DNA from 3 places in the Gluconobacter sp. ESL1110 genome. Region 2 is predicted to be linked to each of the others. Evidence: riboswitches for the same ligand, from Rfam matches in the RefSeq annotation. Region 2 holds a riboswitch; each other region holds the start of a gene.
What was found. A riboswitch is a leader RNA that binds a small molecule or an ion and turns the genes downstream of it on or off. The one in region 2 is predicted to bind cobalamin.
Positions count from the first base shown of each region.

Region 1: it holds a riboswitch for cobalamin, as region 2 does, so the genes downstream of both, AC3B6F_RS10215 (DUF1636 family protein) here and AC3B6F_RS12005 (TonB-dependent receptor) in region 2, are expected to answer to the same signal.
Region 3: it holds a riboswitch for cobalamin, as region 2 does, so the genes downstream of both, AC3B6F_RS10115 (TonB-dependent receptor) here and AC3B6F_RS12005 (TonB-dependent receptor) in region 2, are expected to answer to the same signal.

Region 1 is NZ_JBYLUK010000008.1:340,304-346,095, forward strand. It holds gene cobN (cobaltochelatase subunit CobN) at 1-1,742, opposite strand, end outside; gene cobW (cobalamin biosynthesis protein CobW) at 1,750-2,802, opposite strand; gene AC3B6F_RS10215 (DUF1636 family protein) at 2,799-3,191, opposite strand; cobalamin riboswitch at 3,312-3,545, opposite strand; gene cobU (bifunctional adenosylcobinamide kinase/adenosylcobinamide-phosphate guanylyltransferase) at 3,583-4,113, opposite strand; gene cobT (nicotinate-nucleotide--dimethylbenzimidazole phosphoribosyltransferase) at 4,174-5,235, shown strand; gene cobS (adenosylcobinamide-GDP ribazoletransferase) at 5,232-5,792, shown strand, end outside.
Region 2 is NZ_JBYLUK010000009.1:26,685-32,476, reverse strand. It holds gene AC3B6F_RS12020 (DUF1852 domain-containing protein) at 58-1,041, shown strand; gene AC3B6F_RS12015 (methionine synthase) at 1,069-2,097, shown strand; gene AC3B6F_RS12010 (LysR family transcriptional regulator) at 2,290-3,198, shown strand; cobalamin riboswitch at 3,279-3,485, shown strand; gene AC3B6F_RS12005 (TonB-dependent receptor) at 3,796-5,792, shown strand, end outside.
Region 3 is NZ_JBYLUK010000008.1:315,534-321,325, forward strand. It holds gene AC3B6F_RS10105 (ABC transporter substrate-binding protein) at 1-152, opposite strand, end outside; gene AC3B6F_RS10110 (ABC transporter ATP-binding protein) at 149-895, opposite strand; gene AC3B6F_RS10115 (TonB-dependent receptor) at 910-3,135, opposite strand; cobalamin riboswitch at 3,230-3,431, opposite strand; gene AC3B6F_RS10120 (TonB-dependent siderophore receptor) at 3,779-5,792, shown strand, end outside.

The DNA.
Region 1 (5,792 bases), on a different contig from region 2:
GTGACAGCACCAAGACGCCGTTTGGCAGCCGCAGCCTCCCCTGGATTATTGACGATAAAAGGATAGAGAACAGGCAATGCGCCCCGCAGAACAGCAGGAGCACAGTCTTGCGATAGTGCAACGGCTTTTCCCGGTAGCCACTCCAAAGTGCCATGCGTTCCAAGATGAACCATCACGTCAATCTGGCACACCTGACGCAGCCAGAGATGAAACGCGACATAGGCATGACGCGGGGGCGTATCAGGATCGTGATACTGTGCCTTGCGGTCCAGTGCTGCGCCACGATCAGGCTGGACTGCGATGACTATATGCCCAAGTCTCAGGGCTTTCAGGCAGAAGCCATCGTCCTGAAAAGCGGCGTCGTCCTCTGGCTCGCCCCACGCGCTCAGAACAGACTGCCGGAACTGATCCTGCAGACTTTCAAACGCTTCTCGATACTCCTGAAGGCTGAGAAGCTGTTGGACTGGCTTGTTACATAACGAGTTTACAAACTGGGCCTTGGACCATGTTTCGGCGCCTCCGCAATTATACCCTTCGTCTTTCAGTGCCTCCACAATGGCACAGAGACTGGCAAGCGTGTCCAGGCCAACGGCGTGAGCCGACTGGCCTTCTGCGCCCGGATAGTCAGACAGGATCAAGGCCAGATGTCTGCTTTCAGGCTTGAGATGCCTCAGTCTTGCCCACGCATTTGCCTGGGCGACAACAGCCGATATGCCTGCCGGATAAGGATCATGCCTCGCTGCATCCCCGGGAGCCGTTTCTGACTTGAACGAAATAGGCCCTGCCAGAAGCCGCCCATCCAGTTCGGGAAGAACAACCTGCATTGCGAGATCGGATTGAGACAGGCCGCGTCCGCTCTCTTCCCATGACTGACAGGTTGAATTGGGTTGCAACACCTGAAGGACCGGCACATCCGCGTCGTCCAGTGGAGAACATCCGTCCTCTCCCCGAGCAGAAAAGAAGGTTGCATTCAGGATGATGTCGGGGCGTGACTGGGTCAGATAATGACGCAGGTATTCGGCGACGTCAGGATTTTTGAGAGAGGAAACATAGAGCACGTCTGCGGAGAGACCCGCCACCTCCAAGGCATCTGCCAGATAGTCGATGGGCGCTGTGTCCGCGGCAAGAAGATGGGCGCGATAGAAAACAACTGTTGCCCGCAAAGAGAGGTTGGGCTTTCCGGCGCGATAGAACCCGACAGATGGCACAGGCTCCGGCATCCCAGCCAAATCTGCGCAACATCCGGCAAGATATGCCATCAGAATCAGTGCACGGCGGGCGTTGTCCGGACCTCCTTCTTTCAGAAAGCTCGTGAGCCGTTCATGATCGGTCGCGTGAACATTGGACCATTCTTCCAGCCTTGCGTCCTGACGGGCATCTCCGGGTAACAAAGCTAGCGAAATGGACTTTCTGGCACAGGAGTTTCTGACTTCTTCCGCACCATATCGCCAGTAATCAATCCCCCCCAGAAGACGCACCACAACACAATGCGCTTCAGAAAGTGTCTGCTCGATATACAGATCGACGGACATCGGATGTCTGAGCCGCGAGAGATTGACCAGTCTCAGCGAGAAGCCAGCCCCTCCCTGGGACGAGGCGTTCAGCTTTTCGTAGGCCTGTTCCAGCGCCAAAAGATCACTGTCCGAAAAAGACAGAAACACGACGTCCGTTGGCGCATGGTCGAGATCCTCGGCCACGTCCTGATCGTCTATTCCATGTCGTTCGCGGACAAGCAGATGCATGACGAACTCAGACGCCCAGTAACGCGGCTTCGATGGCGGCACGATCCAGACCGGTCTGTCCGATCACGACCAAGCGTCCGTCACGCGTGCCGTCTGTCCAGGGCACATCGAATTCATGACGAAAGCGTGTTCCCACGCCCTGTACAGCCAGGCGCATTTTTTTGCCCTGTACTGCCACAAAACCCTTCATTCTCAGGATATCAAACGTGCCAGACACATCACTGAGGCGCTTCAGGACCGCATCAGCACTGACCTGCTCCGGCATGACAACAACAAAGCTCTCAAAATCATCATGTTCATGATCATCCGCTCCATCATGATTGGACGGTCGCGCCTGAAGATCATCTTCCGCACTGGCTGCAATTCCAAGTAAAACGGCCGGATCAAGACGTCCTTCCACGGCCCGCAATATTACGACCTTACGCGGTACAGCCTTGATGATGCCTGCCTCGACAGCATCCGCCTCGACGGTTTCCAGAAGATCGGTTTTGTTGAGAACAATCAGATCTGCCGCATTCAGCTGATCCTCATAGACTTCAGCGAGAGGATTATCGTGATCAAGAGACGGATCAGCCGCCCGCTGGGCTGCTACTGCAGCCGGATCATCGGCAAAACGGCCTGCTGCTACGGCAGGTGCATCAACCAGCGTAATCACGCCATCCACCGTCATGCGTGTACGGATATCAGGCCAGCTGAACGCTTTCAGGAGAGGCTTGGGGAGCGCAAGACCGGACGTCTCGATGACAATATGTTCCGGCGGATCGGGACGATCAATCAGGGCCTGCATGGTGGGAATGAAATCGTCTGCAACGGTGCAGCACAGGCAGCCGTTTGTCAGTTCGACAATATCTTCATCCGGGCAGTTTTCGATGCCACAGGAGCGCAGAATTTCTCCATCGATTCCAAGAGAACCAAATTCGTTGACCACAATGGCGATCCTGCGCCCGTTCGCTTGCGCCAGTAGATTGCGCAAAAGCGTCGTTTTTCCGGCACCGAGGAAGCCTGTGATGATCGTAACGGGAATCTTGCGACCGATACCTGAAATGGACTGGGACATCATGAAAGTTCCTGTGAGGCAGAAAGGGACGCTGGCAGACGGGCGAGGATCATATCAGAAAGAGAGGCCGGGCGCTTTGACGGCATGACCGTTCCCGTTTTTGAGGCTCGGTAGAGGCCCAGGAACGTCCGTAGGTCCTCGATTTTCTCTGGACCAAGTTGCCCCAGGATCAAGGTCCATTTTTCCGGCATCGACACAGCCGCGACGCAGCCGCGACTACATGTGGCCATACAGTCTACAGGCTGGATGCTGAAATTGTCTTTCTCGGCATGCTGGGCAAGTGCCTCGTAAAGCTGACGCCCCTGAACGGGATCGTCAGTCAGCGGCAATCCACGACGGCATGTTACGCAGACATGCAGGACGGGTCTGGTCTGAGGCAGGGTTTCTGCCATGGTTTCGTCTCTCTTGCAGCCCGGACGGGCATGACAAAAGGCGCAGTAAAAGGCCTCCGCACTTCGGAGGGGACGTACCACAACGGCGCGCCCTCACAGTCCGGGCACCCCGCCGGATCATGACACTTGGCTCTGATGGCAGGTCTCCTGACTTACGACCGAGACGCGTTCAGCGCCTCCTCTCCTGCCAGACCTTCCCGGACGTATTTCCAGTGGTCGCATGATCCGAAAGCCATGCTGGCAGGACAGATAACCGTCCACAGTTGCGGGGGCAGTGCCGGATTTGATCCGCAAGATCGCACCGGCTTCCCTTTTCATCCTCCTTTCGGAGGAACCATCACTTTCTTTCCTATCGCTGGTATTCTGGAGTGTCAAAAGCCTTGTAGGGCACCTACTTGAGTTTCAGCGATAACCCCGCAGCAACAAAGAGCACCTCGTCCGCGATAGCGGCAATCCGCTGATGCAGAAGACCCGCCTCATCCCGGAAACGCCGTGCCAGAGCATTGTCCGGAACAATTCCCAGCCCCACTTCATTGCCCACCAGAACGGTCTGATGCGCGCGCGCTGAGAGCGCGGAAAACAGGTCTTCTGTCGCTGCGCTTACATCTCTTTCATCCAGAACGAGATTGGTCAGCCAGAGTGTGAGGCAATCGACCAGAACAGGTTCCGGCCCTGCATTCCGAAGTACGTTCGCGATATCATAAGGTTCTTCGATCGTCTGCCATCCCAAAGCTCCACGACTGGCACGGTGTAAGGCGATCCTGGCGTGCATTTCTTCGTCGTAGGCACGACCGGTCGCCAGATAGATCCATGGCGCAGGCTGGCTAGTGACAAGGGCTTCAGCAACGCCACTTTTCCCGGATCGTGCTCCCCCCAGAACAAGCGATAATTGTCGCTGGCCTGTTGGGCCATCCGAATGCATCACGTCTTCTCCCGTCTCATTATCTTGCATGTGCCCGGATAACAGCACAAAAGACACCTCATGCCGACTGATGCTTTATTTTCCGTTCCAGACATTTCTTTCCCCAGCATGAAGGACCTCAGGACGGCCTGTCTGTCGCTACCTGAGCCAGATCGTGCCTGTAGAGACCGCATCAGGCAACGGGATGCCCTGCTGACCAAACCTCCCGGTAGCCTGGGGCGACTTGAAGAGCTTGCGCTCTGGCTTGGTGAATGGCAGGGCACGGACAGCCCTGTTCTGGATAAAGTCCAGATCACAATTTTCGCGGGCAATCATGGTGTTGTTCAGCGTGGCGTCTCGCCCTGGCCCTCGGACGTTACAAGCCAGATGGTTGCAAACTTTGAGCATGGCGGAGCCGCTATTAATCAACTTGCCCGTACTGCCGGAGCCGATCTGAACGTGGTTTGCCTTCAGAACCTGAAGGCAACGGAAGACCTTTCACAAACCGCAGCAATGACGGAAGAGGATTTTCTGTCTGCTGTTTCAGCCGGGTACAGAGCTGTGCCAAAGGACGCAGATTTGTTTTGCCCCGGTGAAATGGGAATTGGCAATACAACACCCGCCGCAGCTCTATGCGCGGCTCTTCTGGGCGGAACAGGCAAAGACTGGGCAGGTCGTGGGACGGGACTTAACGATGAAGGTCTCAAGCTGAAAGCAGCGGTCATTGATGAGGCCATCACGCTTCACAGGGGCACTCTGTGTGACCCATTAGAGGTCGCCCGCCGCCTTGGTGGATACGAGCTGGCAGCTATCATGGGAAGCGTTCTGGCCGCGCGTCATCATGGCATTCCCGTCGTGCTCGATGGATTTGTATGTACCGCGGCAATTCTTCCTCTTGTGAAGATAGCCCCGGAAGCACTTGATCATACACGTCTTTCCCATTGCTCCGCAGAAGCGGGGCACCGCAACCTGGCTGCATCTCTCATGCTGGAACCTCTTCTGGATTTCGGACTGAGACTGGGAGAAGCATCAGGATCAGGTCTGGCCATTCCGCTTCTGCGCGGCGCCATAGCCTGCCATAATGGCATGGCAACATTCGCGGAAGCTTCTGTTTCCCAGAAGTCCGCGCCCTCAACAGAATGAAACTCTGGCGAACCATTCGGGAAGATATTGCCTGTGGTGCAGGGTTATTGACGCGCCTTCCCTTGGGATGGCTGCGCGTCACGGGAGAGGAATGGTCCTTGTCCCGGTCGGTCTGGTGCTGGCCACTTATTGGCGCTTTTACAGGTGTTTTAACCGGCCTTGTTTTTCTGGGCCTATGCGCTGTTCATGTGCCGGTTACAGTCGCGGCAGTCTGGAGCATTGCAATACAGATCCTTCTGACAGGAGGCCTGCATGAAGATGGTTTGGCCGATATGGCTGATGGCTGTGGCGGCGGTTATACTGCAGAGCGACGACTGGAGATCATGCGTGATAGCAGGATTGGAAGTTACGGAGCATTGGCACTCGGGCTCTGCATTCTGATCCGTGTTACAGCACTTGCTGCATTACCAATTATTCTGGTCGTTCCTGCTCTTGCCCTGACAGGCGCCTTATCGAGAGCTGTGCTACCACTTCTGCCTCTTACTTTGCGTCCCGCTCGGGACAATGGCCTGGCACGGCAATTGGAGAGGTTGACGCGGGATCAGGTCCTAGGATGC
Region 2 (5,792 bases):
TCGAGTGAATTCTCAGGAAAATATGGGGATTTCTCGCATCGCAAGGTCGAACCGAATATGTCTGTAGAGTTTACTTTCAGTATAAAAAAAACACGGTTTGACGAGGCTTACTGTCCCTCAAATGATACGCGCCTCACGACCAATTTTGCCAATCTGGCAAGAGGCAGTTATCGGCAGAAGAACCTGCAGAACGTTCTGAAAATGATCGATAACCGTTTCAATGCTTTGGCGTCTTGGGACAATCCCTCGGCAAGCCGGTATTCTGTTGAAATTGATATCATATCGGTCGAGACGACGATGAGTCGCAACGGAGACCAACAGTCGTTCCCACTCATTGAAATCCTGAGCACGTCCATTGTTGACAGCGTCAGTAAAGAGCGCATTCCAGGCATAGTTGGGAATAATTTCTCTTCGTATGTTCGGGACTATGATTTCAGCATTCTTCTGAAAAACCATAATCAGGGACTTGCAGAGTTTGCAGTTCCGGAACGTTTCGGTGTTCTGCATGGGAAAATGTTCAGATCTTTTGTTGGCTCTGATGAATACAAGACTAATTTCAGGAAAATGCCGGTTGTTTGCCTGAGCGTTTCAAATAACAGAACGTACCATAAGACCGGAAACCTCCATCCTATTCTCGGGTATGAGTATGAGCAGAGAGAATATTCTCTCACGGATCAGTATTTTGAAAAAATGGGCATGAAGGTCAGATATTTCATGCCTGCCCACAGTTCGGCGCCTTTGGCATTCTATTTCTTCGGGGATCTTCTGGCCGATTATTCCAATCTAGAGCTCATTAGCACCATCAGTACGATGGAATGCTTTCAGAAGGTCTATCGACCGGAAATCTACAATGCCAATTCTCCGGCATCCTCTTGCTATCAGCCCAGTCTGACGAACCAGGACTATTCGACAACCCAGATTGTCTATGACCGGGAAGAACGCAACAGACTTGCGACTGAACAGGGAAAGTTCATCGAAGAAAACTTCATCAACCCAAATCGGGACACTCTTGAGCAGTGGGCTGCCCAGTCTTCAGTCTGAACTCCGGAAATCGATAAGGTCGTTATCATGACAAAACTCTTCCCGACGTCTACTGTTGGCAGCCTGCCCAAGCCCTCCTGGCTTGCAAAACCCGAGACGCTCTGGTCCCCCTGGAAACTACAGGGCGAGGAACTGATCGAAGGCAAGCAGGACGCACTGCGCCTGACACTTGACGATCAGAGCCGTGCCGGGATTGATATCGTCAGTGACGGTGAACAGACCCGCCAGCACTTCGTGACGACATTTATCGAGCATCTGAGCGGCGTTGATTTCGAAAACCGCCAGACGGTCAAGATCCGTAACCGGTATGAGGCGAGTGTGCCTTCTGTCGTCGGCGCTGTGGGGCGTGAAAAACCAGTCTTTGTTGAAGATGCGAAGTTTCTCAGAACGCTGACGAAAAAGCCGATCAAGTGGACCCTCCCGGGGCCAATGACCATGATCGATACGCTTCATGACGGCCATTACAGAAGCCGAGAGAAGCTGGCCTGGGAATTCGCCAGCATTCTCAATCAGGAAGCCAGAGAACTGGAGGCAGCCGGGGTTGACATCATCCAGTTCGATGAACCGGCATTCAATGTCTTCTTCGACGAAGTCAATGACTGGGGAGTTGCGGCTTTGGAACGAGCCGTCGAAGGGCTCAAATGCGAAACAGCAGTTCACATCTGCTACGGGTATGGCATCAAGGCCAATATCGACTGGAAAAACAGTCTGGGTGCCGAGTGGCGGCAGTATGAGGAAATTTTCCCGAAGTTGCAGAAATCCACTCTCGATCTGGTCTCTCTGGAGTGTCAGAACTCGCGTGTTCCGATGGATCTGATCGAACTGATCCGGGGTAAAAAGGTCATGATCGGGGCGATTGATGTGGCGACCAACATCATTGAAACCCCTGAAGACGTGGCCAATACGCTTCGCAAGGCTCTGCAGTTTGTGGATGCGGATAAGCTCTATCCTTCCACCAATTGTGGTATGGCGCCTTTGCCCCGTCATGTCGCCAGGGCAAAGCTGAATGCTCTCGGCGCCGGAGCCGATATTCTGCGCAACGAACTCTCGATCTAATGGGTACAGCCTCTGCGGCCTGATGATCTGAGATAACGAATGGCTGGGCAAAGACCTGCGGTCTCTCTGCTCAGCCAAATGCTTCCAGATCGCCCCGGATGTAGGCGCAACTCTCTGGCAGAGAGTTTTGTCTTATGAAGAGAAATGATATCAATCCATGATTAAATAAAACCGAATCATGGATCGGGACATATGGCTATTCTGGAACGTAACCACCTGATGATCGTGCAGGCTGTTGCACAGGAAGGGTCCCTGACAGCGGCGGGGGTTCGGTTAAACCTGACACAGCCCGCTCTCAGCCATGCTGTTCGCAAGATTGAAGTCCAGCTTGGTGTAAAGATCTGGCGCCGTGAGGGGCGTTCTCTGGTTCTGACACAGGCAGGACAATGGCTTCTGGCCCTGGCAAATCGTCTTCTTCCGCAGTTTTCTCTTGCAGAAGAAAGACTGGAGCAGTTCGCCAATGGCGAACGAGGCATATTGCGCATCGGAATGGAGTGCCATCCCTGTTACCAGTGGCTCCTGAACGTCGTCTCGCCCTATCTTGAGAGATGGCCTAAGGTGGATGTCGACGTCCGGCAGAAATTTCAGTTTGGTGGGATCGGAGCCTTACTGAGCAGCGAGATCGATATTCTTGTGACCCCGGACCCGCTTTACAAACCGGGTCTTACTTTCACGCCAGTGTTTGATTACGAACTTGTGCTTGTCGTCGGCCGCGGTCACAGACTTTACGGTGCGACGTCAATTACGCCTGAGCAGTTGTCCGGGGAAACACTGATTACCTATCCTGTGCCTTCGGAGCGTTTGGATATCTACACGCAGTTTCTGCAGCCCGCGGGTGTCGCGCCCCGTCAGCAGAAGCAGATTGAAACGACCGATATTATGCTGGTTATGGTTGCACACGGTCGAGGTGTTACAGCTCTCCCTCGCTGGCTGGTAGAAGAACATGCGTCCCGTTATGGCCTTCATGCGATTAGGCTGGGTAAAAACGGGATTGCGAAGCAAATCTTTCTCGGCCGTCGTGAAGCAGACGACGACATTCATTACCTTAGGCATTTTATAGAATTTGCTGCGATTTCGAAAAATCGTACCATAGAGGCTTGATCTATTTCGGGAGAAGAGTATTCGGAAGCTTTAAAAGTTCCAATATTCAATATCAGGATTGACACGACAAGGTCGTTACAGTTTTGGTATTTTCGTATGGTTCTTTGTTCTGCCAGCAGGTGGAATGGAGCTAAGAGGGAAGTCGGTGTGATGCCGACGCTGCCCCCGCAACTGTAAATGGCGAGTTGCCAATCGCCTGTATGTCACTGGAGAGACCCCTCTCCGGGAAGACAGATTGGCTGCGTTGACCCATGAGTCAGGAGACCTGCCATGCGTGTTTTCAACCACCGGCGGGGTGTCCGGGACGGCAGTGTCTGGCATTCTGGTTTTCTCTGAAAAATCGGGCGTGCAGGCACTTGTCCTGCTCCTGTCATAATGAGCAGGGCTCATATGACTGTACTGTTTTCAAAGACGAAAAATGGACCAGGAAATCTGTTTCATTTTCGAATGCTGGTGTCCTACGCGCGTTCACCCATTTCTCGACTATGTCTCTCGTGCGTTCTGGCCAGCGTCTCCCTCGTTCCAGACGCTGCACTTGCGACAGCCCCAGAAGCCTCGTCAGTTAAAAAAAGCGAGAAGACGAGCGACCCGAAACCTGTGTCCACCCGGCCTCTGACGGCTGCGCCTGAACAGATTAACGTCACGGCTTCCCGCAGAAACCTTCTGGGGAGAGCGGAGACGGCGAGCGAAGGATCCATTACCGCCCGGGAGATCCAACTCCGTCCGGCTTACCGCGTAGGGCAGATATTGGAAGCTGTTCCGGGCCTGGTGGTAACGTCTCATTCCGGAGAAGGAAAAGCCAACCAGTTCCTTCTGCGTGGCTTCAACCTCGATCATGGTACGGATCTCGCCACCTTCGTTGATGACATGCCAATCAACGGCGTCAGCAATGCGCATGGTCAGGGTTATACAGACCTCAACTTCCTCATTCCCGAACTGCTGTCAGGCGTGGATTATACCAAAGGACCATTCCATGCGGATGTAGGGGATTTCGGCGTCGCTGGGTCAGATCATATGAAGCTCGCGGATGATGTGCCTCGACAGCTTGCCCTGAGTGCCGGGACACTGGGAGATTATCGCGCCTATTTGGGAGGAACAACGCATCTTGCGAATGGCGATCGCTGGATCAACGCTTTCAGTCTCTCTCATACGGATGGGCCATGGAAATATCCTGACAATGCCAGAAGCATTAAGGCGGCCACTCATTATACGCATGGCGATACACTCAACGGCTTTGATGTCACGGGCATGTTTTATCGTGGGCAATGGCGCGCCACGAACGATCAGCCTTTAGCCGCCTATAGTGAAGGGCTGATCAGTCGATATGGTTCTCTTGATCCGACGGATGGAGGGTTTTCAGAAAGATATAGCCTGTCGGGTCATTATCGTCTGGCCGATGACGCCTGGAAATGGGTGACGAGCGCGTTTGTCTCGCATGACCGTCTGACATTGTGGAATAATTTCACACATTATCTGGATGATCCGGTGAATGGCGATCAGCAGCAGCAGGATGAAAACCGCACAACCGTTGGTGGCAGCAGCGTTTACTCCCGGCAGGATCGGATCGGACGGGTAAGGACAGACACGCAGATTGGTGTACAGGGCCGGTATGACTTTCTCTATGTGGATCGGCGACATACGCGGCAACGCGTGACACTGTCATCCTGTCCGTCCAGTCTGGAAGCAACGGCTCCCTATCTCTGTAATGCCGATGACATCAATCTGGGTTCGGCAGGCCTGTTCATCCAGAACACGACGCATTGGCTGCCGTGGTTCAGGATGGTCATTGGTCTGCGTGAAGATTATCAGGGCGGCACGGACAGTAATCTGGTGGATGGCAGTCTGACGCGAAAACACCAGTGGCTTTTTCAGCCCAAGGGAAGCCTGATTTTTGGTCCATGGAAGAAAACCGAGTTTTATCTGAGCGGAGGACGGGGTTTTCATTCCAATGACTTCCGGTCCGTGTCCGGATCCTATGCTTCGGATGAGTTTACCAAGGGCTCGGTCAAGGTGCCGCTCATGACATCTGCTGTCAGTGGAGAAGTCGGAGTGAGAACAACACCGCTCCGTCATCTGAATGTGCAGGCGGCAGCCTTCATCATCGATTTCGACTCTGAACTCAGTTACGACGGAGATGCGGGTGTGACGTCCCCCGGTCCAGCCAGCCGGCGACAAGGGGTTGAATTTTCCGCGCAATACAATCCGTTTACCTGGCTTGAGTTCAATACTGACCTGTCTATTGCGAAGGCACGCTATCAGGCAAAAAACCTGGCCGATTACGGAATTGACGGTCCTTATGTAACGAATGCGCCCAGCTTTGTGTGGTCTTTCGGTATTATTGCGGATCGTGGGCCTTGGTATGGTGGCCTGCAGGTTCGATGGCTTGGTGGCTATCCACTGGTTGAAGATAACAGCCTGCGTTCGAAAGGGTATCAGGAAGTTAATCTGAACATCGGGTATCGATTCACAAAAACCCTCAAACTGGAAGCAAGCATTTTTAATACCTTCAACACACACGCCTACGCCGCGCAATATGCCTATGATTATCGGCTGACACCTACTTCAGCGATACAATCCGGAGCGACGGGTCACCC
Region 3 (5,792 bases), on a different contig from region 2:
TCTGCCATGTTGACATCATGAACGACGGCATGGGTTGGCCTATGCGTTATGGTTACTGGCTTACCGCAACTTTGGATCGTGACCGGATAAGAAAATGCGCTCTGAATACTCAGAAGCGTGCCCAGACCAAATGCTTTCAGACAGTTTTTCACGGCTGTATCGGTCTGAACAAAAGCGACACATGTCCATCGTCGAGCGTAACCTGATGCGCTTTCTGGTTAAATGCCAGCTCGAACATCGGCGAAAACAGAACCTTCCGGGACGCGTCATCCATAATCAGACGTCCCTCTCTCAACAGGAGCGTTCTATCTGCAAAATCAGGAACAAGAGAAAGATCATGCAAAACAGCAAGAATAGTCATGGGAAGCGTTCGAAGCAGGGTCAGAAGTTCTGAACGTGCGGATAAATCCAAATGATTGGTCGGTTCATCCAGCAGTAGGATACGAGGGGTTTGCGCCAGACAGCGCGCCAGCATAACACGCTGGCGCTCTCCGCCTGACAGGCTTCCCATGGTGCGCGGCATTAATGAACTGATACGACAATGATGAATGGCAGTCTGTATTGCGGCCTTCCCTTCAGTCGATGCTTCAATTCCTTGAAAGGGTAATCGGCCAAGAGCAACGTAATCAGAGACAAGAAACTCTGATGCAACATCATCGCTTTGGGACAACCATGCAATCTGCCGAGCGATTTCTCGCCGTGTCAGATTGTGGAGTGGTTGGCCAGCAAGTATGACGCAGCCACTGGAGGGTTTCAACAAGCCTGCCAGGAGTTTTAGCAAAGTGCTCTTGCCGGCACCGTTCGGCCCGATAATCGCAATATGTTCACCAGCCCTGACGGAGAAATCCGCCAGAGCCAAAGCCTCCTCGTATCCTAATCCTGTAGCCTGCAGCATGATGTCTGACACTGTCAGAAGCCGGCCTGAAGGCTGATGGAAAAGGATCGTGGGGCTCCGAGCATCACTTCGCTTGGATAGCTTGTGTCAGCCCATTGGATGAAGTGCTTGTTACCCACATTGTCAATCCGGCCATACACCGTGACACCACGATAAGCGTGCCATGCAGCAAAAAGATTAACCAGAGCATAATCTTTCAAACTCAGTGTGTTAGCATAATCTCCTTGACGTGCAGAGACGTATCTCATTCCTGCCCCAAGATCGACTGGCAGATCCGCGATGTGGGACCAGACACCCCAGAGATTGGCCGTCACCGCAGGAACATTCGGGACTTGATTGCCTGACGCATTCACGGATGCTGACGGATGGAAAGAGCCATATCGCGACCACGTGTATGCGACGTTTCCGGAGAGGCTCCAGTGTTTGCCAAGTGTCAGATCCCCCTGCCATTCCACACCACGAGATTTCTGCACCCCGGCCGTCGCAACGGTATCGACCCCTGTTGCGACCAGAACGCGGGTTCGCCGGATATCGTAGAGGGATAACGTCGAGGTCAGATGCCCTTTCCAGAACGATCCCTTGGCTCCTATTTCGCCCTGTCGAGAGCGGCTCAACTGACTGAACTGACCTTTGTTGACGAGGAAAATATTAGAGCCTGGTGGGTCCTCGGCGGTCGTATAAACACCATAAAGACTGATGTTGTCCGTCAGATCATAAACAGGACCAATACGGAAATTGGCAGGGTGGTAGGTGCCTTTGAAGCTTGTTCCCGCGTTAAAAGTCCCATTCTGCCTGTAATTCTGACGATCCAGTTTCAGCCAGTCATAACGGAAACCTCCTACAACCCGAAAGTTATCGCGGATTGTCAGCACATCTTCCATGAAGATACCGGCATCAACCATCGTTGTGGGTGACTTTGTGTAAGGATACTCGCCGGCAAAGCTACCCGTTTGCGTCCGTTCCGGACTGGCCAAAGAAACGCTGTCTGCATAATTAGCATCAGGAAACCCACGGTTTCGGATCAGCCGTACATAATAGGCATCCCCGCCGACCACGAGACGGTTTTTCATTCCAAAGAGATGGAAATCAAACTGTCCATCCACGGTGTCTCCAACCTGATGCTGGTTCATGTAAACATAGAACCGATCACGACCTACGCGTCCTGGAGCGATTGCGTTTCCGCTCGCATCTGTCTGGCCCGGGGTGCTGATATAGCTATAGGACTCAGCATTGTTCCATGTACGATTGGCATACACGACATAAGTTTTGTTATGAAAAGCTGTATTTACAGTGGGTTGCCACGTTAAATGCAGTGTGGGTGTTACGTTGACCGAACCTGCTTTGGCGTCCTTTGTATTGTAATATCGCCATAGCGAAGACCGGCTGACCCCAAGCCCTTTGGAGGAAGACAGCAAACCGCCGACCCCATCATGCACCTGAGAGAGTGGAACAAGAGGCGTTCCGTAATAGGTTGAAAGTCGATCCGTGAGATAGTCCACGCTCAGACGAGCTGTGAACTTTTTAGACGGATGCCAGAGCAATGTTGTCGTAAAATCGTTACTGTGCGGGTCGGCCCCTGCGACATACCCGTCTGAGGACGTGCGGCTGAAATCACTGCGGATTGCCAAGGTATCAGTGATGGGAACAGAGCCTCCAACACCTGCATTCCAGGTATTAAAGCTGCCATAGGACACAAGCGCATTCGCATGAGGACCATCGAATGCAGGGTCGCGTGTTCGCATGTCCACGGTCCCGCCCACAGCACCCTGCCCGTACAGAACGGATGATGGACCTTTAAGAACCTGAACGCTCTCTAGGTTAAAGCTGTTAAGTGGACGGTTCACCATGGTGGTTGGGCCATAATAGATCCCGTCCCGCAGGATCAGAACCTGATTTCCACTGAAGCCACGCATCATCATCTGGGCCGGACTTCCGGGGGAGCCGCCAGATGACACGCCCGGAGCACTATCGGCGGCCTCTTCAGCGTGAGCATAGCCCCGCTGCTCCATAACACTTCGCTGGACGACGTTGATGGTTGCAGGGTTATGCCGAACCGTTAGCTCAAGCCGTCCGCCAATTGCCGCTGTGTCTTTGAGAGACTGCATCCGGCCATGTGCGGTAATGTGCTCTTCTTTTACTTTTGTTTCGGTATTCCGAACGTCTTCCGTCTGGGCAAATGCTGGTTGGAACACAGTGAGTGCCGCGACAGGCAGGGCACCAACAAAACTCTTTTTCCTCATGGATAACGCAAACTTCACTCAACAATGCGTCACTACGATGAGTGAGAGAAGAAGACTCTCACTGCGTCCGGTGCACCCCGCCCTTCCGCTTCGTCTGTAACCATTTTCGATGGCAGGTCTCCTGGCTCGCGGATCAATGACAGGTCACAAACCTTCCCAAAGCAGATGCTTCAGTGGTCGGGCGTAAAAGCCTCTGTGTGATCTGTCTCACCACTTACAGTTGCGGGGGCAGCCACAGCATTTCACTGCGTTCCCTTTTCATCCCCTCTCGGGGAACCATCCGTGAGCAAGGGACATAACCGAAACTCCAAAACAGTCAAACATATATGTTATAACATAACAATATGCTTTTTGAATTAAATTTAGTTTTGGTATTGCAATATTGATGAAGTGAGACAAACCAGCGCAGCAGACCTGTTCTGAACGATTCCCCTATGGGGTATATATATCAAACATTTTCCAAGGTTTATGATCCCCCTGAAAACTCTTGGAAAATCGCTTCGCAACACCTCTATATTGAAAAAACATTTAACTTTCATATTGCTCTTTTTGAGAATGAGTATCATTTCCAAAAATAGTTCGCAGAAATATATGTAACATTCCCGCGAACACTCACTCTTGCTGGAGGTAGTCAGACCATTCCATGAAACCTGTCCTGTCGGGTTCCTTACCCCGGAAGAAGCTTTATCCTGCGTTGTTCACAGCTTTTTTGCTGTCCGGGTCATGGACTGGCGCATTTGCCGCTACGTCTGACGATACTGGGAAACCTGAAGACGGACATAAAAAACTCCTTCCCACGGCTTCGACCAAAACCCCTTCCGTTCACCAGGGCAGCAAAACACAAGCACATTCAAACGCTCAGGACGACAACGAGCCGCCCGGAAGCATCGAACAGCTTCTTGTGGAAGGTCACCGCAAGGATGCATCTACGGATGGGACCGGCACCTATACTGTCTCGGCTGTTTCTACGACCAAGATGCTGCTTAAGCCCATGGACGTTCCTCAATCCATCTCGGTGCTTAGTAGCCAGCAGATGAAAGACCAGAATCTCAATACGGTTGATGCTGCCCTCAAACAGGTCGCTGGTGTCAACGTCAACATGTATGGAGATGGAACTGGCGGATACACAGCGCGTGGATTTACTCTGCAGGCGCGGTATGACGGCGTTCCATCCATGGGGGGACTGACCCTCAGCCAGCAGTATGATCTGGCAATCTATGACCGTATCGAGGTTCTGCGCGGACCAGATGGCATGCTACAGGGCTCCAGCACACCTGGTGGTAGCGTCAATTTCGTGCACAAGCGCCCAACCAACGATTTCCAGGGAAATGCCTCGTTCTCTGCCGGGTCATGGAATAACTATCACGCCACACTGGACGTGGGTGGACCCATCGCACATTCAAAGATCATCTCTGCACGTCTCGTATTTGCAGGGACTGATCGCAATCAGTTCTACAACAACGCCTACGACCGTCGGTGGACGATTTATGGCGTAACAGATGTCCATCTGACCCGCCGTGACACACTGACTGTTTCAGTCACGTCCCAGACCAACGATACAACGCGCTATATGGGGCTTCCCCGTGCCAGCAACGGTGCGGATTTGAATCTGCCAACCAGTACCTTTGTTGGCGCTAACTGGGGGAAATCCGAAGTACCCATGACGGAAGTAGAAGCTCAACTCGAGCATCTGTTTTCACATGGATGGCGCGGGCGCATTAACTATCGGCACCGAACGGCTGATACAACGCTGCAATATGCATACCTCAATGCCTATAACGCTACGGCCCGAACCGGAAATTTTGTCGTCGCCAATACTCGGTATGACGAAACCAATGATGGCCTGGATGCCTATGTCACGGGGCCAGTGCATCTTTTCGGGCAGCGACATACCCTGATGATGGGCGCCAATTATGACCGCTACGTCTATGAAGGTGGCGGAGCCAGCGTAAATTCCCGCAGCTATGCTGCGCTGGGAGGAATTCCGCTGACGGCCTCAGGCTCTATTCCATCCCTTGCGCTTCCTACGATCAGCAATCGCTATTGGGAGCCCTCGACCCAGTGGGGCGTGTACGGCCAGGCACAAATCAAACCGATTTCACCTTTTGCTATTCTGATTGGCGGTCGCGTTAGTGGTTACGTCAGCAAGACGCGTCGTATTTCCCCAACCGTTGGCACAACCAGCACCGACATTGATCAACAAGGTATTCTGACCCCTTATATCGGCGGCGTTCTCCATCTGCGTCCAAACGTCACGGCTTATGTCAGCTATGTTTCTACCTTCTCCCCGCAATCAGCTTTCGACACAACGGGGCGCCTTGCCCCTGTTCGAGGCAATCAGCTTGAGGGTGGTATCAAGGGTGAGTTCTTTAAAGGCCATCTGGGCATGACCCTGTCAGGCTACAAGATCATCCAGAAGAACGAAGCAATCTACAACAGTACGATTGGTGCCATCTGTGGGCCGGGTGGGGTGGATGACTGTTATGTCGCTACCGGAAAGACCCGCAGTCAAGGTGCTGAAGCCGAACTGATTGGTCGCCCGCTGGAAGGATGGGACATCAACGCCAGCTACACATATAACGACAACAAGATCGTCAATAATGGCAATGCGACCCAGGCCGGCCTGACCTATGCCGGGAACTCACCCAAGCACTTGT